Variovorax paradoxus: one gene and its partner. Each later gene encodes a partner of the first gene's protein in a complex. Links are inferred from orthologs where the notes say so. Each region holds a gene or a part of one and is shown on either strand. Other genes may lie near its edges.

What was found.
Region 2: the proteins of accC (region 1) and accD are in contact, whole or in part, in a solved structure (PDB 8UXZ), measured with the Escherichia coli proteins. The link is inferred for Variovorax paradoxus from one-to-one orthologs.

The regions. Positions count from the first base shown.
Region 1 is NZ_CP123990.1:4,788,200-4,803,145, reverse strand. The notes cover bases 11,994-14,913. They hold accC (acetyl-CoA carboxylase biotin carboxylase subunit), read right to left. Parts: upstream 14,169-14,913; coding sequence 12,819-14,168; downstream 11,994-12,818. Other genes in these bases: QHG62_RS23015 (TlpA family protein disulfide reductase), read right to left, coding at 14,731-14,913; accB (acetyl-CoA carboxylase biotin carboxyl carrier protein), read right to left, coding at 14,171-14,632; prmA (50S ribosomal protein L11 methyltransferase), read right to left, coding at 11,994-12,800. Also shown: QHG62_RS23075 (PP0621 family protein), read left to right, coding at 1-155; QHG62_RS23070 (two-component system sensor histidine kinase NtrB), read left to right, coding at 171-1,871; QHG62_RS23065 (sigma-54-dependent transcriptional regulator), read left to right, coding at 1,876-3,438; 1,6-anhydro-N-acetylmuramyl-L-alanine amidase AmpD, read left to right, coding at 3,425-4,042; QHG62_RS23055 (ribonucleoside-diphosphate reductase subunit alpha), read left to right, coding at 4,394-7,309; QHG62_RS23050 (ribonucleotide-diphosphate reductase subunit beta), read left to right, coding at 7,488-8,660; QHG62_RS23045 (histone H1-like DNA-binding protein), read left to right, coding at 8,857-9,384; QHG62_RS23040 (carbohydrate kinase family protein), read right to left, coding at 9,482-10,384; QHG62_RS23035 (zinc-ribbon and DUF3426 domain-containing protein), read right to left, coding at 10,445-11,836; more of prmA, read right to left, coding at 11,910-11,993; more of QHG62_RS23015, read right to left, coding at 14,914-14,946. UniProt on the Escherichia coli protein: This protein is a component of the acetyl coenzyme A carboxylase complex; first, biotin carboxylase catalyzes the carboxylation of the carrier protein and then the transcarboxylase transfers the carboxyl group to form malonyl-CoA.
Region 2 is NZ_CP123990.1:890,917-905,777, forward strand. The notes cover bases 190-3,024. They hold accD (acetyl-CoA carboxylase, carboxyltransferase subunit beta), read right to left. Parts: upstream 2,126-3,024; coding sequence 1,253-2,125; downstream 190-1,252. Other genes in these bases: QHG62_RS04225 (LON peptidase substrate-binding domain-containing protein), read right to left, coding at 190-623; QHG62_RS04230 (YggT family protein), read left to right, coding at 673-1,230; trpA (tryptophan synthase subunit alpha), read right to left, coding at 2,190-3,024. Outside these bases: more of QHG62_RS04225, read right to left, coding at 1-189; more of trpA, read right to left, coding at 3,025-3,035; trpB (tryptophan synthase subunit beta), read right to left, coding at 3,035-4,321; QHG62_RS04250 (phosphoribosylanthranilate isomerase), read right to left, coding at 4,371-5,066; tRNA pseudouridine(38-40) synthase TruA, read right to left, coding at 5,063-5,875; QHG62_RS04260 (FimV/HubP family polar landmark protein), read right to left, coding at 5,903-8,608; asd (aspartate-semialdehyde dehydrogenase), read right to left, coding at 8,870-10,012; leuB (3-isopropylmalate dehydrogenase), read right to left, coding at 10,102-11,190; leuD (3-isopropylmalate dehydratase small subunit), read right to left, coding at 11,228-11,878; leuC (3-isopropylmalate dehydratase large subunit), read right to left, coding at 11,903-13,324; QHG62_RS04285 (LysR substrate-binding domain-containing protein), read right to left, coding at 13,369-14,322; QHG62_RS04290 (entericidin A/B family lipoprotein), read right to left, coding at 14,596-14,736.

The DNA of each region.
Region 1 (14,946 bases):
GCGCCCAACGCCAGCCCGCCGCACCTGCGCCGCCCAAGGCCATGCTGCGCTGCGCGCATTGCGGCTTGCACCTGCCTGCAAGCGATGCGCTCGGCGGCCCGGGCGACGCGGTGTATTGCAGTGCGGCACACCGTGACGCCGCGGAACGCGGCTGAACGGGTCTTGCTTCCATGAGTTCGTCCCTCTGGTCGCGCGCCGAGGCCATCACCACCGATTGGGACGTGCTCGAACCGGGCCGGAGCGAAAGCGCCGCGCTGCTGCGGCTGTGGCGCGGCTTCATGGCGGCGCGCTGCTTTGTGGCGCTGGTGCTCGTGCTGCTGCAGGGCGTGGCCCTTGCGCTCGGCCAGACGATGCAGCCGCTGGCCATTGCGCTTTCGGCGGGGTACCTGGCCGCCAGCTGGCTGGGGGCGCGCTACGCGCATTTCAAGCCGCCCATCCGTGGCTTTGCGGCGCTGTGGTTCGTGACCATCGGCATCGACCTGGGCACCTTCACTGCGCTCCAGGTGCTGCAGGGCGGCAATATCAACTACACGCCGCTGTTCGCACTGCCGGTGCTCATGAGCGCGGTGCTCGGAACGGTGACCGTCGGCCTGGGCACCACGGCCACCGTCACGCTGCTGCTGCTGGCCGACGCGGGCTGGCACTGGCTCCAGCAGCCCGGCGATTCGTCCACGCGGTTCGTGCAGGCGGCGCTCACCGGCACAGGGCTCTTCGTGGTGGCGCTCTTGGCACACGAGCTGGCCCGCCGGCTGGCGCGCGAAGAAGAAACGGCGCTGCGCAATCGCAGCAGCGCGCAAATGCAGGCGCAGGTGAACGACCTGGTGATCGAAACGCTGAGCGAAGGCGTGCTGGTGATCGACGCCGAAGGCATGGTGCATGCGGCCAACCCCGCCGCCGACGCCATCCTGGGTCAGGGCCTGGCAAAGCTCCCTCTTCCGTTCGCGTTGCACACGCAGCCCGCATGGCACGCGCTTGCCGCGCTGGCGCGCCAGACCTTCGCACGCCGCGCGCCGCAATCCGAAGAGATTCCGGTGGCCCAAGCGCGCGGCGCGGCGCGCGAAGTGCGGGTGCGCACGCGGCTCACGCCCACCAGCGACCAGCGCGTGGACAGCCTGTGCGTGATGTTCCTTCAGGACTTGCGCGAAATCGAGGCCCGCATCCGCACCGAAAAGCTGGCCGCAATGGGCCGCATGTCGGCCGCGGTGGCGCATGAAATCCGCAACCCGCTGGCCGCCATCACGCAGGCCAGCGCGCTGCTCAACGAAGACCTGACCGATCCCGCGCACCGCAAGCTGACAAGCATGGTGCAGCACAACGCACAGCGGCTCGCGCGCATCGTGGACGACGTGCTCGACGTTTCGCGAGCACGCCAGCAGCGCGTGCTTTCGCTGGGCGAGCAGGTCGTGCTCGACCCCGCGGTACGCGCACTCGCCGAAGAGTGGGTGCGCCAGACGCAGCGCCAGGGCGTTCTGATCACCCTCGATGCCGCCGACAGCGAAGTGCGCTTCGACGTCGAGCACCTGCGCCGGCTGCTCGTGAACCTGCTGGACAACGCGGCGCGCTACGCCGGCAAGCGCGAGGGTTCGATCCAGGTCGTCACCACCATGCAGCGCGGCAGCTCAGCCCGCCCGAGCCTGCAAGTGTGGAGCGACGGCGCACCCCTGGAACCGGCGGTGCAGCGCCATTTGTTCGAGCCGTTTTTCTCGTCCGAAAGCCGATCGAGCGGGCTCGGCCTGTTCCTGTGCCGCGAACTGTGCAGGCGCCATGGCGCCACCATCGGCTACGAGCGCCGGGCGCTTGTCGCGGGCGGACCCGAGGGCAACGAATTCTTCGTCAGCTTCGCCCCCAGCGAAAACCGGCTGACACAATAGCGCCGTGACCACTCCCATCCCTCCTTCGCTGCAGCGCCCGGCCAACATCCTCGTCATCGACGACGAGCCCGACCTGCGCACGCTGTATGAACTCACGCTGCTGCGCGAGGGCTACCGCGTGGAAGCCGCGGGCAGCGTTTCGGAAGCGTGGGAGCACCTGGAGGCCGGCCAATTCGATGCGGTGATCACCGACATGCGGCTGCCCGACGGCCAGGGCATGGAAATCATCCACCGCATCCAGAAAGACCAGCGCACCGAGCGCTGCGTGGTGATGACAGCCTATGGCTCCGCCGAAAACGCAGTCGAGGCGCTGAAAGCCGGCGCCTTCGACTACCTGACCAAGCCGGTCGACCTGAAGCAGTTTCGCGCCGTGGTCGCATCGGCCGTTCAAGCACAGCAGGCCGCGCCAGCCAAGGCCACGAAAGCGGCACCGGCGGCGCAAGGCGAACGTGCGGGCGACACCCCCGTCGTTCCAGGCGGCGGCATCGCGGCCCTCGAACGCCTGGTGGGCAACTCGGAGCCGATGCGCCTGGTCAAGTCGCGCATCGCCAAGGTTGCGCGCGGCATGGCGCCCGTGCTGGTGCGCGGCGAATCGGGCACCGGCAAGGAGTTGGTGGCACGCGCCGTACACGCCTGCAGCCAGCGCAGCGACGGCCCGTTCGTCGCGGTCAACTGCGGCGCCATTCCGGAGAACCTGCTCGAAGCCGAATTCTTCGGTGCGCGCAAGGGGTCGTACACCGGCTCGTCGCAAGACCGCGACGGCTACTTCCAGGCCGCGCGCGGCGGCACGCTGTTTCTCGACGAAATCGGCGACCTGCCGCTGGCCATGCAGTCCAAGCTGCTGCGGGCAATCCAGGAGCGCAGCGTGCGTTCCATCGGTTCCACTCAGGAAGACGCAGTCGACGTGCGCATCGTGAGCGCCACCCACAAAGACCTGCACGCAGAAGTCAACGCCGGCCGTTTCCGCCAGGACCTTTTCTACCGGCTCAACGTGATCGAGATTGCGGTGCCCGCGCTGCGCGACCGGCGCGAAGACCTGCCGGCGCTGTGCGCTGCATTGCTTGCGCGCATCGCGCATGACGGCGGGCTGCCGGTGCCGCATCTTTCCGCCGACCTGCTGCAGCGTCTTGCGCAGCATCCGCTGCACGGCAACGTGCGCGAACTCGAGAACCTGCTGCACCGGGCGGTGGCACTCAATGACGGCGACGAATTGCACCTGGACCTGATGGGAGGCGGGCAACCCGCCGTCGCGGGGCTTGCGGCTTCGGCGCCCTCGCCTTCTCCGCCGCCGGACGACGGCGAACCGCCCGCCGCTGCGGCGCCCGCAGCCGCATCCTTCGTGGAACCCAAGACCGCGCCGCCGCCCTTGCCGTCCGACCTGCAGGCCTACCTCGACCAGCAGGAGCGCGAAATTCTTGTGCGCGCACTGCATGAAAGCGGCTTCAACCGCACCGCGGCCGCCGCGCGGCTCGGCATGAGCCTGCGCCAGATCCGCTATCGCATCGCGCGCTTGGGCATCACCACGCCCAATGGCGAAGAAGGCACCGCGAGCAATGCCGACGACTGAAGCATCAGCGGCCAACGCGAGCGGCGGCGACGGCCTCTGGCGCGCCGGCTGGTACCGCTTTGCAAAGGCGCTGCAATCGCCGAATTTCGGCCCGCGACCGACAGGCGCGCAGACCGACCTGATCGTGCTGCACTCCATCAGCTTGCCGCCCGGCGAATATGGCGGCAATGCGGTGCAGCAACTCTTCACCAACGAGCTCGACTGGGACGCGCATCCCTACTTCCAATCCATTCGCGGCCTCGAGGTTTCCTCGCACTTCTATGTGCGGCGCAACGGCGAACTCTGGCAATTCGTGAGCTGCGACGACCGCGCATGGCATGCGGGCGTGTCGTCCTGGCGCGGCCGCGAAAACTGCAACGACGATTCGATCGGCATCGAGCTCGAAGGCCTGGAAGGCCAGCCCTTCGACGAGGCCCAATACGAAACGCTGGCCAGCCTTTGCGCAGCGATTGCGCAGCACTACGCCATCGCGTTCATCGCGGGCCACGAGCACATTGCACCGGGCCGCAAACAGGATCCGGGCGCGGGCTTCGACTGGCAATTGCTGCGCGGCCAGCTCGGCTGGAGTCCGCGGATGTTCCCCGAACAGGTGCTGCCGCTCTAATTTTTTTTATCGGCCGGCGGTATGCGATGCGGCGTTCTTGCGCCGCAGCAATCTCTAAAATCCAGAGCGCGCCTCCAGCAACCATGCGCCTTGCAGGCCCAAATCCGCTTGCAAGCCACAGCCCGCGCGGGTTGCGCGACCATAGGCCAGTATTCATGGGGCATCGCTGGCCGAGTGCCGCGCCCAAACAAATACGCCACTGTGTTGAATATCTCAAAAAACACTACATCTAGTGGTTGTAGACGCTTCGCACCCTAGATATAGTGTCTTCCGTCCGGTCATCACGCACCGGCGCAATGCCCCGCCAAGGCATTGCCACCCAACAAGAATTGCCACACCGAGAGGAAGCGAATGCAAACAGCCCTGAACACCCCATCGACCCCGCGTGCCGTTCCCTCGACGCCGCAGCAGCAGCAACGAGACACTGCTGGCTCGCCCACCGGCCAGAACCTTGCGCACTACCAGATCATCCGCCGCAACGGCGCCGTGGTTCCCTTCGAACCCAACAAGATCGCCATCGCGATGATGAAAGCCTTCCTGGCGGTGCACGGCACCCAGGGCGCGGCTTCGGCCAGCGTGCGTGAAACGGTCGACGCCCTCACGCAAGGCGTGATCCGCGCGATGGTCCGTTCGCGTCCGGGCGGCGGCACCTTCCACATCGAAGACGTGCAAGACCAGGTCGAGCTCGGCCTGATGCGCGGCGGCCACCACGAAATCGCGCGTGCCTATGTGCTGTACCGCGAACGCCGCACGCAAGAGCGTTCCAAGCAAGGCACGCAGGAAGCGCCGGCCGCGCCGCTGCTCCACGTGCTGGACCGCGGCGAGCGCGTGGCGCTCGACCTGAACGAACTCAAGGGCCTGATCGAATCGGCTTGCGAAGGCCTGGGCGACGGCATCAGCGCCGCGCCGATCGTCGCCGAGACGATGCGCAACCTGTACGACGGCGTGCCGCTCGACGAGGTGTACAAGGCCTCGATCCTGGCCGCCCGCACGCTCATCGAGAAGGACCCCGACTACACCTTCGCGACCGCCCGCCTGCTGCTGCACACGATCTTCAAGGAAATCATCGGTCGCGAAGTCATGCCCGCCGAGCGCGCGCAAACCTACGCCGACTACTTCCCGCAGTTCATCAAGAAGGGTGTCGAGAACGAACTGCTCGACGAGAAGCTGCTGCAGTACGACCTGCCCCGCCTGGGCGCGGCGCTCAAGGCCGAGCGCGACAACCAGTTCGACTACCTTGGCCTGCAGACGCTGTACGACCGCTACTTCCTGCACGTGCGCAAGTCGCGCATCGAGCTGCCGCAGGCCTTCTTCATGCGCGTGGCCATGGGCCTCTCGCTGAACGAAATCGACCGCGAAGCCCGCGCCATCGAGTTCTACGAAGTGCTGTCGTCGTTCGACTTCATGTCGAGCACGCCCACGCTCTTCAACGCCGGCACGCTGCGCTCGCAGCTTTCCAGCTGCTACCTGACCACCGTGCCCGACGACCTGGACGGCATCTACGAGTCGATCAAGGAAAACGCCCTGCTCTCCAAGTTTGCAGGCGGCCTGGGCAACGACTGGACCCGCGTGCGCGCGCTGGGCAGCCATATCAAGGGCACCAACGGCGAATCGCAAGGCGTGGTGCCGTTCCTCAAGGTGGTGAACGACACCGCCGTGGCGGTGAACCAGGGCGGCAAGCGCAAGGGCGCGGTCTGCACGTATCTTGAAACCTGGCACCTCGACATCGAGGAGTTCCTGGAACTGCGCAAGAACACCGGCGACGACCGCCGCCGCACGCACGACATGAACACGGCCAACTGGATTCCCGACCTCTTCATGCGCCGCGTGATGGAAAAGGGCACCTGGACGCTGTTCTCGCCCTCCAACGTGCCCGACCTGCACGACCTGTTCGGCGCCGACTTCGAAAAGGCCTACGTCGCCTACGAAGAAAAGGCCGCGCGCGGCGAGATCAAGCCTGCCCGCACCATCCAGGCGTCGGACCTGTGGCGCAAGATGCTCACAATGCTGTTCGAGACCGGCCATCCCTGGATCACGTTCAAGGACGCCTGCAACGTGCGCTCGCCGCAGCAGCACGCCGGCGTGGTTCACTCGTCGAACCTGTGCACCGAAATCACGCTGAACACCAGCGACACCGAAACCGCCGTTTGCAACCTGGGTTCCGTGAACCTGCTGCAGCACCTGAAGGACGGCAAGGTCGACCAGGAAAAGCTCAAGAAGACGATCTCGACTGCCATGCGCATGCTCGACAACGTGATCGACATCAACTACTACGCCGTGAAGAAGGCGCGCGACTCGAACCTGCGCCACCGTCCGGTCGGCCTGGGCCTGATGGGCTTCCAGGACGCGCTGTACGAACTGCGCATTCCCTACGCATCGCAAGAAGCCGTTCAGTTTGCCGACGAGTCGATGGAAGCCATCTGCTATCACGCCTACTGGGCCTCGACCGAGCTGGCCAAGGAACGCGGCAAGTACTCGAGCTACAAGGGCTCGCTGTGGGACAAGGGCATCCTGCCGATCGACACGCTCGACCTGCTTGAAAAAGCACGCGGCGGCTATGTCGAGGTCGACCGCTCGGCCACGCTCGACTGGGACGCGCTGCGCCAGAAGATCAAGGCCGACGGCATGCGCAACTCCAACTGCGTGGCCATCGCACCGACCGCGACCATCTCGAACATCATCGGCGTCGACGCCTCCATCGAGCCTTGCTTCGGCAACCTCTCGGTCAAGTCGAACCTGTCGGGCGAGTTCACCGTGATCAACCACTACCTGGTGCGCGACCTGAAGCGCCTGGGCCTGTGGGACGACGTGATGGTGATGGACCTGAAGCACTTCGACGGTTCGCTGCGTCCGATCGACCGCGTGCCGCAAGACGTGAAGGCGCTCTACGCCACCGCGTTCGAAGTGGAAACCACGTGGCTCGTCGAAGCCGCCTCGCGTCGCCAAAAGTGGATCGACCAGGCGCAGTCGCTCAACATCTACATGGCCGGCGCATCGGGCAAGAAGCTCGACGACACCTACAAGCTCGCATGGCTGCGCGGCCTGAAGACCACCTACTACCTGCGCACGCAGAGCGCGACGCACGCCGAAAAATCCACCGTGCAATCGGGCCGCCTCAATGCGGTGTCGTCGGGCAGCGATGCACCGTCGGGCATGAGCGCACTCGACGCAGCAGCTGCTGCAGCAAAGGCGCAGATGAACGCGATTCCTGCAACCGACATCGCGTTCTGCGGCGTGGACGATCCGACTTGCGAAGCATGCCAATGACGCGTCGGTGAAGCGAGCGAGGTCCATGCACAACGCGCGAACCCTCAGTCGATCACGGCATTGACTGACATCGCGCGATGCATGAGAGCAACATAACAACCACATAAATGGAGCGCGACGTGAACGAGCACTTTGCAACTCACATCGTTGCTCCGATAATTGAGCATTGGATTTTTCTATGTTGACCTGGGACGAAGAAGTCAAGCCCTCCTTACCAAAGGATATGCAACAAGGATTGCAGCAACACCACGCATCGACCAGCGGCTTGCCCGCAGGCCGACCGGTGGACGCTCCGACTTCGTCGATTGCACAACCCACGGCCCCCGTCGCAGCGCAGCGCGTCAAGGCTTCCGACAAGCGCATCATCAACGGCCAGACCGACGTCAACCAGCTGGTGCCGTTCAAGTACAAGTGGGCCTGGGAAAAATACCTCGCCACTTGCGCCAACCACTGGATGCCGCAAGAAGTGAACATGACGCGCGACATCGCGTTGTGGAAAGACCCCAACGGCCTGACCGAAGACGAGCGCCGCATCGTCAAGCGCAACCTCGGCTTCTTCGTGACCGCTGACTCGCTGGCCGCCAACAACATCGTGCTGGGCACCTATCGCCACATCACGGCGCCCGAGTGCCGCCAGTTCCTGCTGCGCCAGGCTTTCGAGGAAGCGATCCACACGCACGCGTACCAGTACATCGTCGAGTCGCTCGGCCTGGACGAGAGCGAGATCTTCAACGCCTACAACGAAGTGCCGTCGATCCGCGAGAAGGACCAGTTCCTGATCCCGTTCATCGACGCCATCAGCGACCCGCACTTCAAGACCGGCACGCACGAAACCGACCAGACGCTGCTCAAGTCGCTCATCGTGTTCGCCTGCCTGATGGAAGGTCTCTTCTTCTACGTCGGCTTCACGCAAATCCTTGCGCTGGGCCGCCAGAACAAGATGACCGGCGCCGCCGAGCAGTACCAGTACATCCTGCGCGACGAGTCGATGCACTGCAATTTCGGCATCGACCTGATCAACCAGCTCAAGCTCGAGAACCCCGGCCTCTGGACTCCCGAGTTCAAGGCCGAGATCAAGGCCCTCTTCATGAAGGCCGTCGAGCTCGAGTACAAATACGCCGAAGACACCATGCCGCGCGGTGTGCTCGGCATGAACGCCTCCATGTTCAAGGGCTACCTGCGCTACATTGCCAACCGGCGTGCACAGCAGATCGGCCTCGAAACGCTCTTCCCGAACGAGGAAAACCCGTTCCCCTGGATGAGCGAAATGATTGACCTGAAGAAAGAGCGCAATTTCTTTGAGACCCGCGTGATCGAGTACCAGTCGGGTGGCGCGCTCTCCTGGGATTGAATCTTTCCGATAAGAATTAATGAATTCAAGAATTGCCCTTGCCACCGATCGCGCCGAAGAGCGCGGCATGGACGAGGGCTCAGGTGTTCATGGTGCTGGAGCACAGATTCCAACGCCATGAATCGCTTTGCGCTACCAACGTGCGCGGAGTGCTTCAATAGGTTGATTTTTTCAACTTGATCAAGGAGAAATAGAAATGGCAACTGCAAAGAAAGCGCCGGCTAAGAAAGCCGCTGCAAAGAAGGCTCCGGCAAAGAAGGTCGCGGCCGCTAAGAAGGCTCCCGCCAAGAAGGTAGCAGCGAAGAAGGCGCCGGCCAAGAAGGTCGCTGCCAAGAAGGTAGCCGCCAAGAAGGCGCCTGCGAAGAAGGTAGCCGCCAAGAAGGCAGCTCCGGCAAAGAAGGCCGCTGCCAAGAAGGCTCCGGCGAAGAAGGCCGCAGCGAAGAAGGCTCCTGCCAAGAAGGCGGCGGCGAAGAAGGCTCCGGCGAAGAAGGCCGCTGCCAAGAAGGCCCCTGCGAAGAAGGCTGCCGCCAAGAAGGCTCCTGCCAAAAAGGCTGCGGCCAAGAAAGCCGCGAAAAAGCCCGCTGCCAAGCCTGCCGCTGCTGCCAAGAAGCCTGCTGCGAAGAAGGCCGCAAAGGCAGCACCTGCCGCAGCGCCTGCTCCTGCTGCGCAAACGACGCTGAACCCGCAGGCAGCCTGGCCGTTTCCGACGGCCAGCAAGCCCTGAGCTTCTCAGCGGCCTTGACGGCAAAAAGCCCGGCACCTCACGGTGCCGGGCTTTTTTTATGCGCGCCGCCCGCGAAGGCGAGCGAGCGACGGGCGGCTCAGAGGCCCAGCGCCTTCTTGTCGATCTGATAGTTCTGAGGCCCGCGCTGCGCGATCTTGAGCGCACCGATGCGGTTGCCAAGTGCCGCGCACTGCGCAAGCGGCCATTCCTTTTCCAGACCGAAAAGCAGCGCGCCGCGCCATGCATCGCCGCAGCCGGTGGGTTCGACCACCGCGGTCGGCGTCACACCCGGCACGTGCTCGCGCTCACCGTCGGTCCACACCTCGCAGCCTTCGGCCGCCAAGGTAACGACCAGGCCGCGCACGCGCTTGGAAATTTCGGCCAGGCCCCAGCCGGTGCGCTGCGAGAGCATCTTTCCCTCGTAGTCGTTGACGACCACCCAGCTTGCCAGGTCGATGAAGTGCTTGAGCGCCTCGCCATCGAACATCGGCAGGCCCTGGCCCGGATCGAACACGAACGGAATGCCGGCGGCGGCGAATTGCTCGGCATGCTGCAGCATCGCTTCGCGGCCGTCGGGCGCGATGATGCCGACGCGGATGTCTTCGCGGGCGGCGATCTTCGTGAGATGCGCCTGCTGCATTGCACCGGGATGAAACGCCGTGATCTGGTTGTTGTCGACGTCGTTCATGATCATCGCCTGCGCGGTGAAGGTGTCGCCCTGCTGGCGCACGAACTCGGTGCTGATGCCCAGCGTACGCAGGCGCTCCAGGTAGTCGGCTCCGTCGCTTCCGAGCGTGGCCATCGGCAATGCCGTGCCGCCCAGCGCGTTGAGGCTGTAGGCGATGTTGCCGGCACAGCCCCCAAAGTCACGCCGCAGGCCCGGCACCAGGAACGACACATTGAGAATGTGCAGCTGGTCCGGAAGGATCTGGTCGGCAAACCGGCCCTCGAAAGTCATGATGGTGTCGAACGCGAGGGAACCGCAAATCACTGCTGCCATGGTGAGCCGTTGGTTGAAGGTGAAGGGATGAAATGAACAAGGCGCGGGCGCGAACCCTGCCTAAGGATAGAACGCTTCCACGCGGTAGCCGGCAATGGGCGGCAGCGTTGCCGACTCCGTTGCCGACAGCGTGAGCGGGAGCGACGCGGCCTGATCGGAACGCGCCGCGAGCACCGCCGGCGCACCGTAGTCCGAAGCCGTGAGTACGCGGCGCACCACTGCCCGCTCCTGGGTATCGAGCAGCGAAAGCTCGATGGCCGGCATGGCCAGCGGAACCATCGCGCCATTGCGCAAGGTAAAGCTGAGCCGGTAGTCGTTGTTGCCGGTTTTCTCGCGCGCGAAGGCCGCGCCTTCGATCACGATGTCGCCGATCTGGCGCAACGCCATGAGCTCGCAGCCGGTGAACCGGCACATCGCAGCAAACGCCGGGCGCAGGTTCGGTTGGCGGGCCACGATGCCGTCGCGCTCGTGATGCAACACTTGCACTGCGAACAGCAGGACTGCCAGCACGGCCAAGAACCAAAGCGCGAATCGCACGACGCCGCGCTGCCAGAACCCTTCGGTGCCACGGTCCACCTTCTCGTCACCGGAGAAAGGAGCCCTGTCCGAGTCCTCTGCTTCGTGAATCGGCGCAGGGAGCGGCAAGGGACCCGAATCCGCATCGGGTTCGCTCGCCTCTCGCACCATCGAGCCCGCCGCCTTTGCGGCGCTGCGTTCGTCGCGCGCCTTGGCACTCGCGATCTTGGCCGACTTGATGCGAGCCCGGCGCAGCGCCTTTTGCATCTGCACCTGGTCGCGGTCCTGTGCGGCCTCGTGCTTTTCGTCTTCGACGCTGGCAGACGCCGCCATTTCGCGGGCCTTGATGCGCAAGGCCGGCAATGGAGGCGGCGGTGGTGGCGGCGGCGAAGGCGGTGCCGCAAGATTCAGGTCGATGTTCGGAAACGGCGGCAGCGAACTTGCCGGAGGCCGCCATTCGGGCTCATTGGCTTCGAAGTCGGACCACAGTTCGTCGGCAATGATTCCGTGCGCGGGCAGGACGAAGGCCGTTGCGGACGGCGTGGCGGCTGCGGGACTTGGCGCATTCCCAGGTGCGGGCCTGGTCTCGGGAAGCGGTGCCGGCGGCAGAAGCTCGTCAGTCTCTTCCGGCGGCGACGAAGGGACAGCGTCCGACGGTTCAATATGCTCAGGTTCGTCGTCGAAGAAGTCCGCGTCTTCCGCGGTATGCGAAGACTCCGACGCGAACTCCGCTTCGGCCTTTGCGGAAGGCTCCGTTGGAGGCGGAGGTGTAGCTGCCGGACCCGGGACGCCGTCTGGCGCCTCGTGCAGATCGAGCGTGGCGTCGAAGACATTGCTGCAGCGGCCGCAACGCACCCAGCCATCCGAGATGCGAAGCTGGTCGCGCACCACCTTGAAGGTGGTGGCACAGGCGGGGCAACGCGTGACAAGGCTCATGACCGGGCGATTGTAGGGTCGGGCCCCCGCCCCGCGAGCGGTGCGCGGCGGTGCGAAATCCCGGCCGCGCTGCTCAGCAGCGAGCCGTCATCAGGATCCAGCCGTCCTCGCTGTCGCTCACCTCGAGCGCGGCATAGGGCGCATAGGCCTGCTTCAGCTCGTCGGCCTGCCGCTCGAGAATGCCGGCGAGCACAAGCGACCCGCCCGGCGCCACGTGGCTGCGCAGCAAGGGCGCAAGCACCTTGAGCGGCGTCGCGAGGATGTTGGCCAGCACCGTGTTGTAGTTGCCCTTGGCCGCTTCCGGCAGGCCGGCATTCAGACGCACGCCATTGGCTTCGGCATTGAGGCGTGTCGACGAGACGGCGGCCTCGTCGATGTCGACGGCATCGATATCGATTGCGCCGAACTTTGCCGCGCCAATGGCAAGAATGCCTGAGCCGCAGCCGTAGTCGAGCACGCGCTGGTCGCTGAATGCACCTTCGCCCTGCTTCGCGATCCAGCGCAGGCACATGCGCGTGGTGGGATGCGTCCCGGTACCGAAGGCGAGCCCCGGGTCGAGCCTGATCAACTGCCTGGCTTGCTCGGGCGGCTCATGCCAGGTGGGCACGATCCAGAATTCGGGCGTGATCTCGACCGGCGCGAATTGCGACTGCGTGAGCCGCACCCAGTCTTGGTCGGGCACCGGCGCCACGCCGAGCAGCGCGCAGCCTTCGAAGAAGTCCTGCAGCGCGAGCACCGACGCAGCCTCTTTGGCCAGTGCTTCGTCGGCGAACAGCGCGATGACGCGCGACCGCTGCCAGCCCTCCTTGGGCGGCGGCATGCCGGGCTCGCCGAACAGCGCCTGCTCGGCATCGGTCTGCGCGTCGGCATCTTCCACCGACACGCTCAGCGCGTCGAGTGCGTCGAGCGCGTCGCTGAGCATTTCGACCCGGTCTTCCGGCGCCATCAGGCGAAGTTCAAACATGGTGGCGTCGGGTGCTGCTCAGCGCTTGTGCGCCGCCAGCCACTCTTCCAAATAGTGGATGTTAGTGCCGCCGCTCATGAACTTGGCGTCGACCATCAGTTCGCGGTGAAGCGGAATGTTGGTCTGGATGCCTTCGATCACGGTTTCGTTCAGCGCCGTGCGCATGCGCGCCATGGCCTGCTCGCGCGTGTCGCCATACACAATGATCTTGCCGATCATGGAGTCGTAGTTGGGCGGGACGAAGTAGTTGGTGTACGCATGCGAATCCACGCGAACCCCGGGGCCGCCCGGCGGGTGCCACATGGTGATGCGGCCCGGCGACGGCGTGAACTTCCAGGCGTCTTCGGCGTTGATGCGGCACTCGATCGCGTGGCCGCGCATTTCGATCTGGCGCTGGGTGAACGGCAGCTTTTCGCCCGCCGCCACCATGATCTGCGTCTTCACGATGTCGATGCCGGTGGTGAACTCGGTCACCGGGTGCTCCACCTGCACGCGCGTGTTCATTTCGATGAAATAGAACTCGCCGTTTTCGTACAGGAACTCGAAAGTGCCGGCGCCGCGGTAGCCGATTTTCTTGCAGGCCGCCGCGCAGCGCTCGCCGATCTTCTCGATCAGCTTGCGCGGAATGCCGGGCGCCGGCGATTCCTCGATCACCTTCTGGTGGCGCCGCTGCATGGAGCAGTCGCGCTCGCCCAGGTAGACCGCGTTCTTGTGCTTGTCGGCCAGGATCTGGATTTCAACGTGGCGCGGATTCTGGAGAAACTTCTCCATGTACACGGCCGGATTGTTGAAAGCAGCGCCGGCTTCCGCCTTGGTCATCTGGATCGCGTTGACCAGTGCCGCTTCGGTGTGCACCACGCGCATGCCGCGGCCGCCGCCGCCGCCCGCGGCCTTGATGATGACCGGATAGCCGATGGCCCGCGCAATGCGCTTGTTGGTGGCGGCGTCGTCGGACAGCTCGCCCTCGGAGCCGGGCACGCAAGGCACGCCGGCCTTGATCATGGCCTGCTTGGCCGAGACCTTGTCACCCATCGTGCGGATGTTGTCGGGCGTCGGGCCGATGAACTGGAAACCGCTTTGCTCCACGCGCTCGGCGAAGTTGGCGTTTTCGCTCAGGAAACCGTAGCCGGGGTGAATCGCTTCGGCGTCGGTGACCTCGGCCGCCGAGATGATCGCCGGCATGTTGAGGTAGCTCAGCGACGACGGTGCCGGGCCGATGCACACGGCTTCTTGCGCCAGCTTGACGTACTTTGCGTCGCGGTCCGCTTCGGAATAGACCATCACGGCCTTGATGCCGAGCTCGCTGCAGGCGCGCTGGATCCGGAGGGCGATTTCCCCCCGGTTTGCAACCAGGATCTTCTTGAACATGGTCACTCGATGATGAACAGCGGCTGGCCGTATTCGACTGCCTGACCGTTTTCGCCGAGGATCTGGGTGATCGTGCCGGACTTGTCCGCTTCGATTTCGTTGAGGATCTTCATCGCTTCGATGATGCAGACCGTGTCGCCCTCGTTGACCTTGCTGCCGACTTCGACGAACGCCGGTGCGCCGGGGCTGGACGACCGATAGAAGGTCCCGACCATGGGCGACTTGACTGCGTGGCCCGTGGGCGCGGCTTCGGCGGCCGGTGCGCTGGCAAGCGCAGGCGCTGCCGGAGCACCGGCTGCGGGAGCGGCAGCAGCAGGTGCCGCCACGGTCTGTACATATTGCACCGGGGCAGCGCCGCCGCCTTTGACGATGCGAACCTTGCCTTCGGTTTCGGTGATTTCCAGTTCGGAAATATTGGATTCAGACACCAAGTCGATCAGTGTCTTCAGTTTGCGCAGATCCATGGGGCTCCAGTGCCGACTTTGCCGGTCAATAGGATGTAACTTGGCTAAAAATCGTTGATCTTTAGCGATTGGCGGCGAATGCCGAGGTGTATCTGATTCTAACCGTGAACGAGTTCACGCCGCCAACCGTCCAGATCGGCGGGCTCAAGCTTGCCCATTTTACGAGCCGCGACAGTACCGTCCCCGCTCAAGACCAGCGTGAACGGCAGGCCGCCTGCTGTGTTGCCCAGGCTTTTTACCAGTTCCGTGCCCTGCAAACCGGCCAATCCGACCGGGTAACTGACCGGCGTTTTCTGGAGGAACTTGCGCACGGC
Region 2 (14,861 bases), 3.9 Mb from region 1 along the record:
AGCAGATCGCTGACCAGCTCGAGCCGCATCAGCGGGCTCTCGAGCTCCATGAGCCGTTGCCGCAGTTCGAGTTGCATGGGCACCAGTTCGCACCAGCGGTTGGCAACCCAGCCGCAATCGTTGAACTGGTAGGGCTCGCCGATGGGCAGTCGCACAGCCTCCGCGCCCTGCGCGCGGCGGCGTTCTTCGAGCGTGTCGACAAGGCGCCGCAACGCGGTGGCGGTGTGCTGCAGGTCGTCGGGAATTTCGATGGCGGTGTCTGCAATCACTGCTTCGACTTCGGCCACCCACAAGCCGTATTTCTGCAGCTCGGTCCGGCGGACCCGAAACCGCTGCGTGCCGACGCATTCGATCTGGAGCAGGCCGCTTTGCGGTGATTCGAATTCGCGAATGACGGCCAGCGTGCCGACAGCGGCAAAGCTTTCGGCATCGGCACCGGCCTTGCGCACTTCGCTGCCGCTCGTGAGGCTGACCACGCCGAAGGGCGCATCGGCCTTGCGGCATTTGCCCACCATGTCGAGATAACGTACTTCGAAAATACGCAGTGGAAGCACGCCGCCCGGGAACAGAACCGTACCGAGCGGGAACAATGGCAGTGAATGCAGAAGGGGCTGTGTCGTCATCGAAGAACCTTGCATGGCTATCATCGCATTCCGCTCACGACCCTGCCCCATGCTCTACCAGATCCCCTCGTTTCTTCTCGACGTGATCGTCGGCCTGCTCGGCGGCGCCTGCCTGCTGCGCCTTTACATGCAGTACCACCGGGTGCCGTTCGGCAATCCGCTCGGGCGCTTCGTGTTTGCGATTACCGACTGGATAGTGCTGCCGCTGCGCCGCATCGTGCCGTCGGTCAAGCGCTGGGACCTGGCGAGCGCCATCGCCGCGTGGCTGCTGGTGATCGTGAAGTTCCTGCTGCTGTGGCTGCTGATCGGCAACCTGGGGCGTATTGCCGCCTTGCCGCTGGTGTCGCTGGTGGGGCTGATGCAGCTCGCAGTGTCGGGCCTTACCGCGCTGCTGGTTGTCTATGCGGTGCTGTCGTGGATACCGGGGGCATCGCCGATGCTGCTCGACCTGATCTCGCGATTGGCCGAGCCGCTGGTGCGGCCATTCAGGCGATTCATTCCGCTGATTGGCGGCGTGGACCTGTCGCCCCTGGCCGCCATCGTGGTGCTGCAGGTGATTGCCATTGTGCTGGGCAACCTGCTGGTCTGGGCCTACCGGCTGGGCTGAGGCCCTTCCGGCAGGATTCTTGTCAGATGACCGCGTCGGCCGGCTGACGCAGCAGCATGGCCAGCGTGCTCGCAATGGTCTTGCGCAGCTCGCGGCGGTCGCTGATGAAGTCGATGGCGCCCTTGGTCTGCAGGAACTCCGCGCGCTGGAAGCCTTCAGGCAGAGTTACTCGCACGGTCGATTCGATCACGCGCGGGCCTGCAAAGCCGATGAGCGCCTTGGGCTCCGCAATGACCACGTCGCCCACGAAGGCGAAGCCGGCCGAAACGCCGCCCATGGTCGGGTCGGTCAGCACGCTGATGTAGGGCAGGCCTTTTTTCGCAAGACGCGTGAGCGCTGCGTTGGTCTTGGCCATTTGCATCAGCGACAGCAGGCCTTCCTGCATGCGCGCGCCGCCGGTGGCGGTGAAACAGATGAACGGCACCTTCTGCTCGATGGCCGTTTCGACGCCGCGCACGAAGCGCTCGCCGACCACGCTGCCCATGCTGCCGCCCATGAATTCGAATTCGAAGCAGGCCACGACCACGCTGATGCTGTGGACCGAGCCGCCCATGACGACCAGCGCGTCGGTTTCGCCGGTGTTCTCGAGCGCTTCCTTGAGCCGCTCGGGGTACCGGCGGCTGTCCTTGAACTTCAGCGCGTCGACGGGAAGCACTTCCTGCCCGACTTCGTAGCGGCCTTCGGCGTCGAGGAAGGCGTCGAGCCGTGCGCGGGCGCCAATGCGGTGATGATGGCTGCAGCTAGGGCAGACATTCTGGTTGTGTTCGAGGTCGGTCTTGTAGAGAACCGTCTCGCAGGCGGGGCACTTGATCCACAGGCCCTCGGGCACCTGGCGGCGCTCCGATGGGTCGGTTTGTGCGATCTTGGCGGGTAGCAGTTTTTCAAGCCAGCTCATAGGACTCCGGATTAGCTCCCCTTTCCCGCATTGCGGAAAAGGGGCTGGGTGAGGGCAACGGCGATTATCTGCCAGCCGCGTTCTTGGGGGTAGCTGCGGGCAGGGCGTCGAGCGCCTCGCGGATTCCGGCGAGAAATTCGCGCACCGCGGGCACAACCTTTTCGCGCGGCTGTCCGTCGATCAGCTGGATGATCTTGGTGCCGATCACGACCGCATCGGCGGCCGAGCCCACGGCCTGGGCCGTGGGCGCATCGCGTATGCCGAAGCCCACGCCCACGGGAATGTTCACATGCTCGCGAATGCGCGGGATCATCTGGCCGACGGCCTCCGTATCGAGGTGGCCGGCGCCCGTCACGCCCTTGAGCGACACGTAGTAGACATAGCCGCTTGCGATGCGCGCGACCTGTGCCATGCGCTCGCTGGTGCTGGTGGGGGCCAGCAGAAAGATCAGGTCGATGTTCGCGGCCTTGAGCTCCGCGGCGAAGTCTTCGCATTCTTCGGGTGGGTAATCGACCACCAGCAGGCCGTCGACGCCCGCGGCCGATGCATCGCGGATAAAGGACTTCTTGCCGTGCACAAGGTCGTAGCGCTCGACCGGATTGGCGTAGCCCATCAGCACCACGGGTGTGGTTGCGTCCTTCTTGCGAAACTCGCTCACGATGGCGAGCACCTGCTTCATGCCGACGCCCATGGCCAGTGCGTCTTCGCCGGCTTTCTGGATCACTGGGCCATCGGCCATGGGGTCTGAAAACGGCACGCCGAGCTCGATCACGTCGGCACCGGCCTCGACCATGCCGTGCATCAGCTCGGGCGTGATGTCGGCAAAGGGAAAGCCGGCGGTGACGTAAGGAATGAGCGCGCGGCGGCCGTCTTTTTTCAGCGCCTCGAAGGTGGCGGCAATGCGGCTCATCACTTGCCTCCCTTCACGCTCAGGCCGCGCATCGAGGGCCGGTCGTAGAAGTCGACGCCCGACAGGTCGGCCACGGTACCGATGTCCTTGTCGCCGCGGCCCGAGAGGTTGACCAGGATCGACTGGTCCGGCCGCATGGTCTTGGCGAGCTTCATTGCATAGGCCACGGCGTGGCTCGATTCGAGGGCCGGAATGATGCCCTCGGTGCGGCACAGGTAGTGAAATGCTTCGAGCGCTTCGGTATCCGTGATGCCGACGTACTCGGCGCGGCCAATGTCGGCCAGGTGCGCATGCTCCGGGCCCACACCGGGGTAGTCGAGCCCGGCGCTGATGCTGTGGGTTTCAGTGATCTGGCCGTCTTCGTTCTGCAGCAGGTAGGTGCGGTTGCCGTGCAGGACGCCCGGGCTGCCGCGCAGGATGGAGGCTGAATGCTTGCCGCTGTCCAACCCTTCGCCCGCTGCTTCGACGCCCACCAGGCGCGTGCCTGCAAACGGAATGTAGGGGTGGAAAATGCCCATGGCATTGCTGCCGCCGCCTACGCAGGCCACCACCACGTCGGGCTGCCGGCCTTCGGCTTCGCCGGTAATGCCCTGCGCCGCAAGCATGGCGGGCATCTGCTCGATGCATTCGGTGCCGATCACGCTCTGGAAGTCGCGCACCATCGTCGGGTAGGGGTGCGGGCCGGCCACGGTGCCGATGATGTAGAACGTGTTTTCCACGTTGGTCACCCAGTCGCGCATGGCTTCGTTGAGCGCGTCTTTCAGCGTCTTGCTGCCAGACTCCACCGGTACCACCGTGGCGCCGAGCAGGTTCATGCGGTAGACGTTGGGGCTTTGGCGCTTCACGTCCTGGCTGCCCATGTAGACCACACATTCGAGGCCATAGCGTGCGCAGATGGTGGCCGTGGCCACGCCATGCTGGCCCGCACCGGTTTCGGCGATGACGCGGGGTTTGCCCATGCGGCGCGCGAGCATCGCCTGGCCGATCACGTTGTTGATCTTGTGCGCGCCGGTGTGGTTGAGGTCTTCGCGCTTCAGGTAGATCTGCGCGCCGCCCATCTCGCGGCTGGTGCGTGCGGCGTGGTAGACCGGGGAGGGCCGGCCGACGAAGTGCTTCAGCTCGTAGTGGAATTCGGCGAGAAACGCCGGATCGTCCTTGAACCTGGCGTATGCATCGCGCAGCTCGTTGATTGCGTGGGTGAGCGTTTCGCTCGCGAAGGTGCCGCCGTAGTTGCCGAAATGGCCCGTGGCGTCAGGTTGCTGGTAGTCCTGGAATTGGCTTTGCATGGTTCTCGATCGTTGGGCCGCAGCCCGAAATCACGATCGGGTGCGGCGGCTAACTGGAGAAGGACGAGGCGTCCGCTGCCCTTACGGCTGCGACGAATTGCCGGATTTTCTCGGCGTCCTTCAGGCCCTTGTTTCCCGGGCCGTCGATTTCGACGCCCGAGCTCACATCAACGGACAGCGTCTTGCAGCGCGTCCGCAGGATGCGAATGCCATCGCTCACGTTTGCAGGTGTGAGCCCACCACTCAAGACGAGGTGAGCGTCGACGGCGCGTGGAAGAAGTGACCAATCGAATGCCTTGCCGCCACCGCCATAACCTTCGACATGGGCGTCGAGCAGGATGGCCTGGGCGTGGGAGTAATCGGAAGCGTATTTTACGAGGTCGAAGCCGGCTCCGGCAGCTCCGAGTGGAATACGGGCCGCGCGCATGTAGCGAAAGCGGCCCCGGCCGGCGGCTTCCTCGCATTGTTCGGGCGTTTCTTCGCCATGGAACTGCGCAATCGAGCCCTTCACACCTGCGAGGGACGCTACGACTTCAGGAGCGACCTCGTTGACGAACAGCAGCACCGGCGTGATGAACGGGGGCAGGCGCGACGCCAGTTCCGCGGCGCGAGCGGCGGTTACGGCACGCGGGCTCTTGGAATAGAGCACGAAGCCGACTGCATCGGCACCCGCTTGCACAGCGGCATCCACATCGGCCTCGCGCGTGAGGCCACAGATCTTGATGCGAGTGCGCGGCGACGTCATGGCGGCCCATCATACGGAGCGCCGCCGGCCTGCAGCGTGGCCTCGGCCGGCAGACCCCACTTGGCGTCGTACAAAGGGCCCAGAAAGTACAACCCGTCGGCGGAGAAGGTGGGCGCCGCCACCTTGCGGCTGCGAGCCTCGAGCACTTCGGCAATCCATTCGGGCCGTTCGTCGCCTCGGCCTATGCGCACCAGGCAGCCCATCAGGTTGCGGATCATGTGGTGCAGGAAGGCATCGGCCTCGAACTCGAAGTGCCAGCGGCATCGGTCGCCTTCGCCGTGGCGCGTGATCTCGATGCGCCGCAGATCCTTCACCGGCGAGCGCGCCTGGCAGGCCGAGGCGCGAAAAGAGCTGAAGTCGTGCTTGCCCACCAGCAGGGCGGCTGCTGCGCGCATGGCGTCACCGTCGAGCGCATGCATGGACCAGCCGACCCGGCCCGAATCGAGGCTCGGCCGCACGGGCGATTGCGAAAGGACGTAAAGATAGCGGCGGGCCAGGGCGCTGGCGCGGCAATGGAATTCGTCGGGCACCGGGTGCGCCCACTGCACGGCGATGTCGTCCGGCAGGTAGCGGTTGGTGCCGCGCATCCACGAGAAGGGTTCGCGTTCGACGTGGGTGTCGAAGTGCACAACCTGCATGAGCGCGTGCACGCCGGCGTCGGTTCGGCCTGCACACAGCGTGCCGATGGGCTGTGCGGCAAACTTGCCGAGCGCCGCTTCCAGCTTGTCCTGAACCGTGCGGCCCGAGCGCTGGCTCTGCCAGCCCTCGTACGCCTGGCCGTTGTAGCGGATGCCTAGCGCCAGCCTCACGAATTCAGGAACGGGAAGAGACGCCGCTCAGCGCAGCTCGGCGAGCAGTTGCCTTGCCTGCGACTTGAGGTCGCCGGCGCTTTCGGCTTCGACTTCTTCCACCAGCGAGCGGGCGCCTTCGACGTCGCCGATGGCCTGCAGCTCGCGGGCCAGCGACAGCTTGACCGCGTGCGGGCTGTCGTCGCCGTCGTCTTGCGGCATGGCTGCAGCAGGGCGGGTGGCTTCGGCGGTGCCGGCTACCGGACGGGCGGGAAGGCCGGCCAGTGCGCTCATGTCGAATTCGATGAAGCCGGAATCTGCGGGAAGGCTGTCGGCGCTGCGCAGCGTGGCTGGGCGGGTGTTGTCGTTGGCGTCGTTCAGCCCAGCAGGGCGGCCGATCGGGGCCAGCGCGCCAGGAGCGGTGTCGAAATCGTTTTCCAAGTCGACCGGTGCCGGCGCGTGTGCATGGCCGTTGGACAGCGGGGCGGCAGCGGCGGGCGCGTAGGCCGTCTTCGGCAGGCTGGCGCTTACCGGAGCGGGGCTTGGCGCGAGTGCCGCGGGCTGGCTCAGGTCCAGATCGAAGTCCAGCGGTGCGACCGAAGGCACGAAGGCCGGCGCAGCGACAGCCGCTGCCACGGGGGCGGGCGCTGCAGCCGGAGGCGTTGCGGCAGCAGGCTTGGCCGCGGTGGCCAGGGCGCCGGCAAATGCGGCGCTTTCGGCCGCGCTCACGCCGCCCCGGGCCGTGCCCGACTCGTAAAGCGGATTGCCCGGATCGAGGTCCTTGCCCATTTCGACCACGCGGTTCCAGTCGGAGCCGGTGCCGTTGGTCAGCTTGTGCACTTCGGTGGCCAGGCCTTCATAAGCGCGGACGTCGCGGCGCTTGGCGTGGATTTCGAGCAGCTTGAGGTGAATGGCCGTGCGGTCGGGATTGACGCGCAGGGCTTCGCGCAGGATTTCCTCGGCCTGCAGGTCGCGGCCATAGGCAAGGTACACGTCGGCTTCGGCCACGGGGTCGACGTCGCCGGCATCGAGCTGGCTCGGCGAGTACGACAGCGACGAGACGGTGGAATCGCCACGGTGCTTGGTGTCGACCGATTCGCCGCCGCTGGCGCCGAAGAACGAGTCTTTGGGAATGCGGCTTTCGAGGAACACACTTTCGCTCATTTCCTCGCGCCGGCGGCCCAGCACGCGGTAAAGCAGGAAGCCGATCAGCAGCGCGATCAGCGCCGCGCCGGCCAGCATCAGCGGGTTGTCCATCAACTCGTCGAAGAAGCTGCGTTCGACTGGCGGCGGCGGCGGGGCGGCCTTTACCACCGGCTTGGGGGCTGGTGCGGGTGCGGCGGCGCTGGCGGCCGCAGCGGGAGCGCCGGGCATGGTTTCAGCCGTTGCGTTGGCATCAGGTGCCGCAGCGGCGGGAGCCGAGGCTGCGGGCATTGCCGCCGTGGCGGGCGTGGCCGTTTCTGCGGGTGCCGGGGCAGCAGCCGGCGTTGTTGCCGGAGCGGCGGGCGCAGCAGGCGCCGCGGCAGTGGCGGGTGCAGCCGGTGCCGGGCTGGTCACCGTCGGCGAGGCCGTGGCCGCTACGCCCGGATTGGGAACGGGAATGCCCGGGGTAGCCGGTGCCGGAGCTGCCGCCGCGCCTGCGGCTGGGGCGGCAGAACCTGTGGCCGCCTTGAGCTTGGCCAGGTCGTTGATGTTCTTCGAAAGCTCCGCAACGCGGTTGTTGCTCTCCCGCGCCTGGCGTGCCTGCGCGACCTTCTCGTCGGCCGCACGGGCAGCCGCGCTGCCTTGGGAAATCGTCAGCTTGTCGGGTGCGCTTGCGGTGGCGTTGCGGTCTTCGACATTGGCTTGCACCCTGCCCGACGCATTGCGGCCGGCAGCGGCCACGTTGGCGGTGGGCGCGTTCTCTGCCAGGCGTTGGCGGTAGGCGCCGAAGTCGCGGCTTTGCGCGGTAATGGTGCGCTTCGCTTCTGCTGGAAGAATGGCGCCGGCCTCGGCTGCACTCGGCAGGTCGAGCACCGCGCCGGCCTTGATGCGGTTGACGTTGCCGCCGATGAAAGCATCGGGGTTGGAGAGCAGGAGTGCCACCAGCATCTGGTCGAGCGAGACGTCGGCGGACTTGTGGGCGCCGGCGATCTTGCTGGCGGTATCGCCGCGCTGCACCGTGACCTGTTCGCCGCTTGTCGGACGGATCGGTGTCGCAGCGCTGGAGGCTGGTGCAGGCGATGCAGCAGGCGCCGGCGCGGTTGCCGGCGGTGCCGTAACGGGCGCGACAGGGGCGCGCTCACGCCGAGCACGGACCGCAGCCTGCCCCGGGCGCTCCGCCGGCGGCGTGCTGATCTGCGGCGTGGAAGGAGAAATCGGGGCGCTGGGTGCGGCCTGGCGGGTTACTGGTGGGTCGAGGAGCACCGTGTAATCACGCACCATGCGGCCCGACGAGCCATTGGCTTCGAGCAACAGGTCGATGAACGGGTCGTTGAGCGGGCGGGTGCCCGTCAGGCGAACCACGTATTGCCCGCCGGCGCGGCGCTGCAGCGTCGCCTTTACGTCGCTCAGGGCCGCGTTGTACGGAACGCCCGCGTTCTTGAAGGCGTCGGCGCTGGCAACGTTGATCTTCAGGCTGTCCGCTTCGGCGGCCGCCATTTCGGTGACGTCGATTTCAGCGCGAAGGGGCTCGCCCAGTGCCGATTGCACCTTCAGTTGGCCCAGTGCAAAAGCGCTCGCATCGGTGCTCGCAACGCCCAAGGCGACCGCCATGGCGGCACCAAGGACAGAAAGGCGAAGGCCTTTCAGGGGCAGAGAAGGGCGAGCGGCCGATGGGCGGGCCGCGGGCAACAGATGTCTTGTCATGCTGATAGGGGGCGGCTCAGGCCCAGAAATTGTAAGAGGACGTTAGCACCAACACCGGGTACTGACAAGGCGGTGCGCCTGTTCTACCCAGTACGCGCATACTTACGCACACATCTTCTGTTGCTGAAGAGCAACATTTCGGGCTTTGGGGGAGCCGGCGTGCCCCCATCAAGCCTCGAGCAAGATGCGCAGCATGCGGCGCAGCGGTTCGGCCGCGCCCCACAGCAGCTGGTCGCCGATTGTGAAAGCGCCGACATATTCAGGGCCCATTGCAAGCTTGCGGATGCGGCCCACGGGAATGCCCATGGTGCCCGTGACTGCCACAGGCGTGAGGTCCTTGAGGGTAGCCTCGCGGGTGTTCGGCACAACCTTCGCCCACTGGTTGTCGGCTGCGATCATGGCTTCGATGTCCGCCAGCGGCACGTCCTTCTTGAGCTTGAAGGTCAATGCCTGGCTGTGGCAGCGCATGGCACCAACGCGCACGCAAAAACCGTCGACCGGGACGGCGGCGGTGCCGAAGCCCGCGCCCTGGCCCAGGATCTTGTTGGTTTCGGCTCCGGCCTTCCATTCTTCCTTGGACATGCCGTCGCCCAGGTCCTTGTCGATCCAGGGAATCAGCGAGCCGCCGAGCGGGGCGCCGAAGTTGGCGGTTTCGGCCGCGCCCAGGTTTTGCTGCTTGTGCAGCACCTTGCGGTCGATTTCGAGGATGGCCGACTTCGGGTCGTCCAGCAGGGCACGCACTTCGGCGTTCAAGGTGCCGAACTGCGTCAGCAGTTCGCGCATGTGCTGCGCTCCGCCGCCAGAAGCCGCCTGGTACGTCATGCTGGTCATCCACTCGACCAGGCCGGCCTTGTAGAGGGCGCCCACGCCCATGAGCATGCAGCTCACGGTGCAGTTGCCGCCGATCCAGTTCTTGCCGCCGTTGGTGAGCGCGTTCTGGATGACCGGCAGGTTGACGGGGTCGAGCACGATGACCGCGTCGTTGTTCATGCGCAGCGTGGAAGCGGCATCGATCCAATGGCCGCTCCAGCCGGCGGCGCGCAGCTTGGGGAACACCTCGCTGGTGTAGTCGCCGCCCTGGCAGGTGATGATGATGTCGCACTTCTTCAGTGCGTCGATGTCGTTCGCATCCTTCAGCGCGGTCTCGTTCCTGGCCATTGCCGGGGCCTTGCCGCCGGCATTGGAGGTCGAGAAGAACAGCGGCTCGATGAGCCCGAAGTCGCCTTCGGCCTGCATGCGGTCCATCAGGACCGAGCCGACCATGCCGCGCCAGCCTACGAGGCCGACCAGAGGTTGAGATGCGTTCGCCATTTCAGTTTGCCCTTGTGAAAAAGAAAGAAATTGTCTTTTTTGCCCCCGACTCGTCGAGCCGGGGAGGGGCGTGACGAAGCGGGCTGCGGTTAGCCGGTAATCGTCTTTTTGGTGATTGCTGCAACAACCGCGTCGCCCATCTCACGGGTGCCGACGCGCTTCGTACCTTCTGACCAGATGTCACCCGTGCGCAGCCCCGAGGCGAGCACATGCTTGACCGCCGACTCGATACGGTCGGCAGCTTCGGCTTGGTTGAGTGAAAAGCGGAGCATCATGGCAGCGGACAGTATTGTAGCCAAAGGATTGGCAACCCCTTTGCCGGCAATGTCGGGGGCGCTGCCGTGGCTGGGCTCGTACAGGCCCTGGTTGCTCGAATTGAGCGACGCCGAGGGCAGCATGCCGATGGAGCCGGTGAGCATGGCCGCCTCGTCCGAGAGGATGTCGCCGAACATGTTGCCGGTGACGATCACGTCGAACTTCTTGGGCGCCTTTACCAGCTGCATGGCGGCGTTGTCGACGTACATGTGGTCGAGTTCGATGTCCGGATAGTCCTTGTGCACCTCGGTCACCACGTCCTTCCAGAACTGGAAGGTTTCGAGCACGTTGGCCTTGTCGACACTGGTCACGCGCTTGTTGCGTTTGCGGGCGGCTTCGAAAGCCACGCGGGCGATGCGCTCGACCTCGGGGCGCGAATAGCGCATGGTGTCGAAGGCTTCTTCGGCGCCCGGAAAGTGCCCGTCCACGGCGGTGCGGCGGCCGCGCGGCTGGCCGAAGTAGATGTCGCCGGTCAGTTCGCGAATGATGAGGATGTCCAGGCCCGCGATGAGTTCGGGCTTGAGGCTCGATGCGTCCACCAGCTGCTCGTAGCAGATGGCCGGGCGGAAATTGGCGAACAGGCCGAGGTTCTTGCGCAGGCCGAGAATCGCCTGCTCGGGGCGCAGGGGGCGGTCGAGCTTGTCGTACTTCCAGTCGCCCACGGCACCGAACAGCACCGCGTCGGCCTCCTTCGCGAGCTTCAGCGTCGAATCGGGGAGCGGATGGCCATGTGCCTCGTAGGCCGCGCCGCCGACCAGCGCAGTTTCCATTTCGAACGAGAGGTCGAGCGCGTCGAGCACGCGGATGGCTTCGGCCACGATTTCGGTGCCGATGCCGTCACCCGGGAGAACTGCGATTTTCATAAGTTGGTCTGAGGTTTGAAATTGGAGATGCGAAGCTTCAGGCAATCATCGTGTGCGCAAGCCATGGCTTCTGCGCCAGCCGCTCGGCCTCGAAAGCCTTGATCTTGTCCTTGTGGCGCAGCGTCAGGCCGATGTCGTCAAGACCGTTGATGAGGCAATATTTGCGGAAGGCCTGCACGTCGAAAGCGAACTCGCCGCCGTCGGGCTTCACGACCACCTGGCGTTCCAGGTCGATGGTCAGCGAATAGCCGGGGAAGGCAAAGGTCTCGTCGAACAGCTGCGCCACCTGTGCTTCAGGCAGCACGATCGGCAGCAGGCCGTTCTTGAAGCTGTTGTTGAAGAAGATGTCGGCGTAGCTCGGCGCAATGATCGCGCGAAAGCCGTACTGGTCGAGCGCCCACGGCGCATGTTCGCGCGACGAACCGCAGCCGAAGTTCTTGCGCGCCAAAAGGATCGATGCGCCGGCGTAGCGCGGCTGGTTCAGCACGAAGTCCGGGTTCGGCTTGCGGCTGGCCGGGTCCTGGCCCGGAAAGCCGGCGTCCAGATAGCGCCATTCGTCGAACAGGTTCTGGCCGAAGCCGGTGCGCTTGATCGACTTGAGGAACTGCTTCGGAATGATCGCGTCGGTGTCGACGTTCTCGCGGTCCATGGGGGCGACAAGGCCCTTGTGCACGGTGAATTTCTGCATGTGAATCTCTCTTGTCTTTCTTGCTCAGGCGAAGGTGCGCACGTCGACGAAGTGGCCGTGCACCGCGGCGGCGGCGGCCATGGCCGGGCTCACGAGGTGGGTGCGGCCACCGGCGCCCTGGCGGCCTTCGAAGTTGCGGTTGCTGGTCGATGCGCACCGCTCGCCGGGCTCGAGGCGGTCGGCATTCATGGCCAGGCACATCGAGCAGCCGGGCTCGCGCCATTCGAAGCCCGCAGCCTTGAAGATCAGGTCGAGCCCCTCGCGCTCGGCCTGTTCCTTCACCACGCCCGAGCCCGGAACCACCATTGCGAGCTTGACGTTCTTGGCTACCTTCTGGCCGAGCTTCTTCACCACGGCGGCGGCTTCGCGCATGTCCTCGATGCGGCTGTTGGTGCACGAGCCGATGAACACCTTGTCGATGAAGATGTCGTTCATCGCCTTGTTCGGCTCCAGGCCCATGTAGACCAGCGCGCGCTCGATGGCGCCGCGCTTGCTGGCGTCCTTTTCCTTGTCGGGATCGGGCACGCGGCCGTTGATGTCGACCACCATTTCGGGCGATGTGCCCCAAGTCACTTGCGGCTGGATCTGCGTTGCGTCGAGCTCGACCACGGTGTCGAACTTCGCGTCGGGGTCGGACTGCAGCGTGCGCCAGTAGGCCACGGCCTGGTCCCATTCCACGCCCGTGGGTGCGAGGGGGCGGCCCTTGATGTAGTTGATGGTCTTTTCGTCGACCGCCACCAATCCCGCGCGCGCGCCGGCCTCGATGGCCATGTTGCAGACCGTCATGCGGCCTTCCATGCTCAGGTCGCGAATGGCAGAGCCCGCGAATTCGATGGTGTAGCCCGTGCCGCCCGCAGTGCCGATCTTGCCGATGATCGCGAGCACGATGTCCTTGGCCGTGCAGCCGAATGGCAGCTTGCCTTCGACCTTCACCAGCATGTTCTTCGCCTTCTTGCCAAGCAGCGTTTGCGTGGCCATCACATGCTCGACTTCGCTGGTGCCGATGCCGTGCGCCAGTGCGCCGAATGCACCATGCGTGGAGGTGTGCGAGTCGCCGCAGACCACGGTCATGCCGGGCAGTGTGGCGCCTGATTCGGGGCCGATCACGTGCACGATGCCCTGGCGCTTGCTCAGGAACGGAAAGAATGCCGCGGCGCCGAACTCCGCGATGTTCTTGTCGAGCGTGGTGACCTGCTCCTTGCTTGTGGGGTCGGCAATGCCTTCGTAGCCGCGCTCCCAGCCTGTGGTGGGCGTGTTGTGGTCGGCAGTGGCCACCACCGAGCTGATGCGCCACAGCTTGCGGCCGGCCTCGCGCAGCCCCTCGAAGGCCTGCGGGCTGGTGACCTCGTGCACCAGGTGGCGGTCGATGTAGAGGATGGCGGTGCCGTCTTCCTCGGTGTGGACGACGTGTTCGTCCCAGATCTTGTCGTAGAGCGTGCGTGCCATGTCGGTCTCTTGTCTTTCGTGGGGGAAGTGGATTGTCTTGTTTTCTATGCGGCAATCGGCTCGGCCGCATCGTGTGCGCCCGCCGGCGTGTGCAAGTGGTTGACCAGCGTGCGCGCGGCCACCGGCAGCGTGGAGAAGTCGCGCGCCACCAGCCGGATTTCGCGGTTCGACCAGGCGTCGTTCAGTGCCACGCTGCACAGGCGGCTGCCGATGCCGGCCTGCAGCAGTTCGAATGCACGCTGCGGCATCACGCCGATGCCCAGGCCGTTGTCGATCATGCGGCACATGGCATCCAGGCCAGTCACGTGGATGCGCAGCTTGACGCTGCGGCCCGCTTCAACCGCAGCTTGGTGCATGGCGACGTAGATCGAACTGTTGGTGTGCAGGCCGACGTGGTCGAAGTCGAGCGAGGCCGTGAAATCGATCGAACCTTGCGTTGCAAGCGGATGTCCGGCGGGCACGATCAGCACCAGCCGGTCGTGGCGGTAGGGCAGCGTCTGCAGCTCGTTCGTGCCGTCGGGAATGTGGCAAATGCCGAGGTCGGCGGCGCCTTCCTGCACCGCGCGCACCACTTCGTTGCTCAGGTGCTCTTCCAGGTCGATCTTGATTGCGTCGTGCTCGCGCGTGAAGGCGCCGAGGTCTTCGGGAAGAAACTGCACGATGGCCGATATGTTGGCATGCACTCGTACATGGCCGCGCACACCCTCGGCGTATTCGCTGAGTTCGCCCTGCATCTTCTCGAGGCTGTAGAGCACCGAGCGCGCATGGTGCAGCAGGCTTTCGCCCGCGGGCGAAAGATCGACCCCGCGCGCGTGGCGGTAGAGAAGGGTTGTGCCCAGCGTGGCTTCCAGGTCGGACAGACGCTTGCTGATGGCCGAGGCGGCAATGAATTCGCGTTCCGCCGCCCGCCCGATGCTGCCGAGTTCGCAGACGGCCACGAACAATTGCAGCGATGTGAGGTCGATGCGTCGGGCGAAATTGCGTTCCGAAGTGCTCATGGGGTGTTGGGCATCGCATCTGGCGATGAGTTCGCCATTTTCTCTGGGTTTTGATCAACTTGCCATCGTCATCTGCGATGGGTTTGTTGCCCTGAAGCGAGGAGCCGCGGTCTCCGGGCTCGAATGCGCATGAGCTTTGTTGCTCCGCAATGGCAAAACGCCCCGCTCCTTGCCTTTGCAGGCGAAGGGGCGGGGCGTGCGTCAGTGTGCTTGCAGGCGGGGGGCGAGTCCCCGAGGCGCCTGCGGAGGTCTTGGAAGACCCGGGGCGGTGCCTTACTGGCGCTTCTTGGCGGCGTCTTCTACTTTTTCGCCGCCCTTCTGGATGTCCTGGCCGGCACCCCGGAAGGTGTTGCAGCCGGAGAGGGGCACGGCGAACGCGAAGGCGACGGTAATCAGCGCGGCAATTTTCTTCATGACGGATCTCCTGAAGTCGTTGAAAAAGGCGGCCCGACCTCGGACCTCCGATGCACAACGTACCGACGCCCCGGTGCGAATCCTGTCAGCCAAGACGCAAAAAAGCTGCCCGAAGGCAGCTTTCC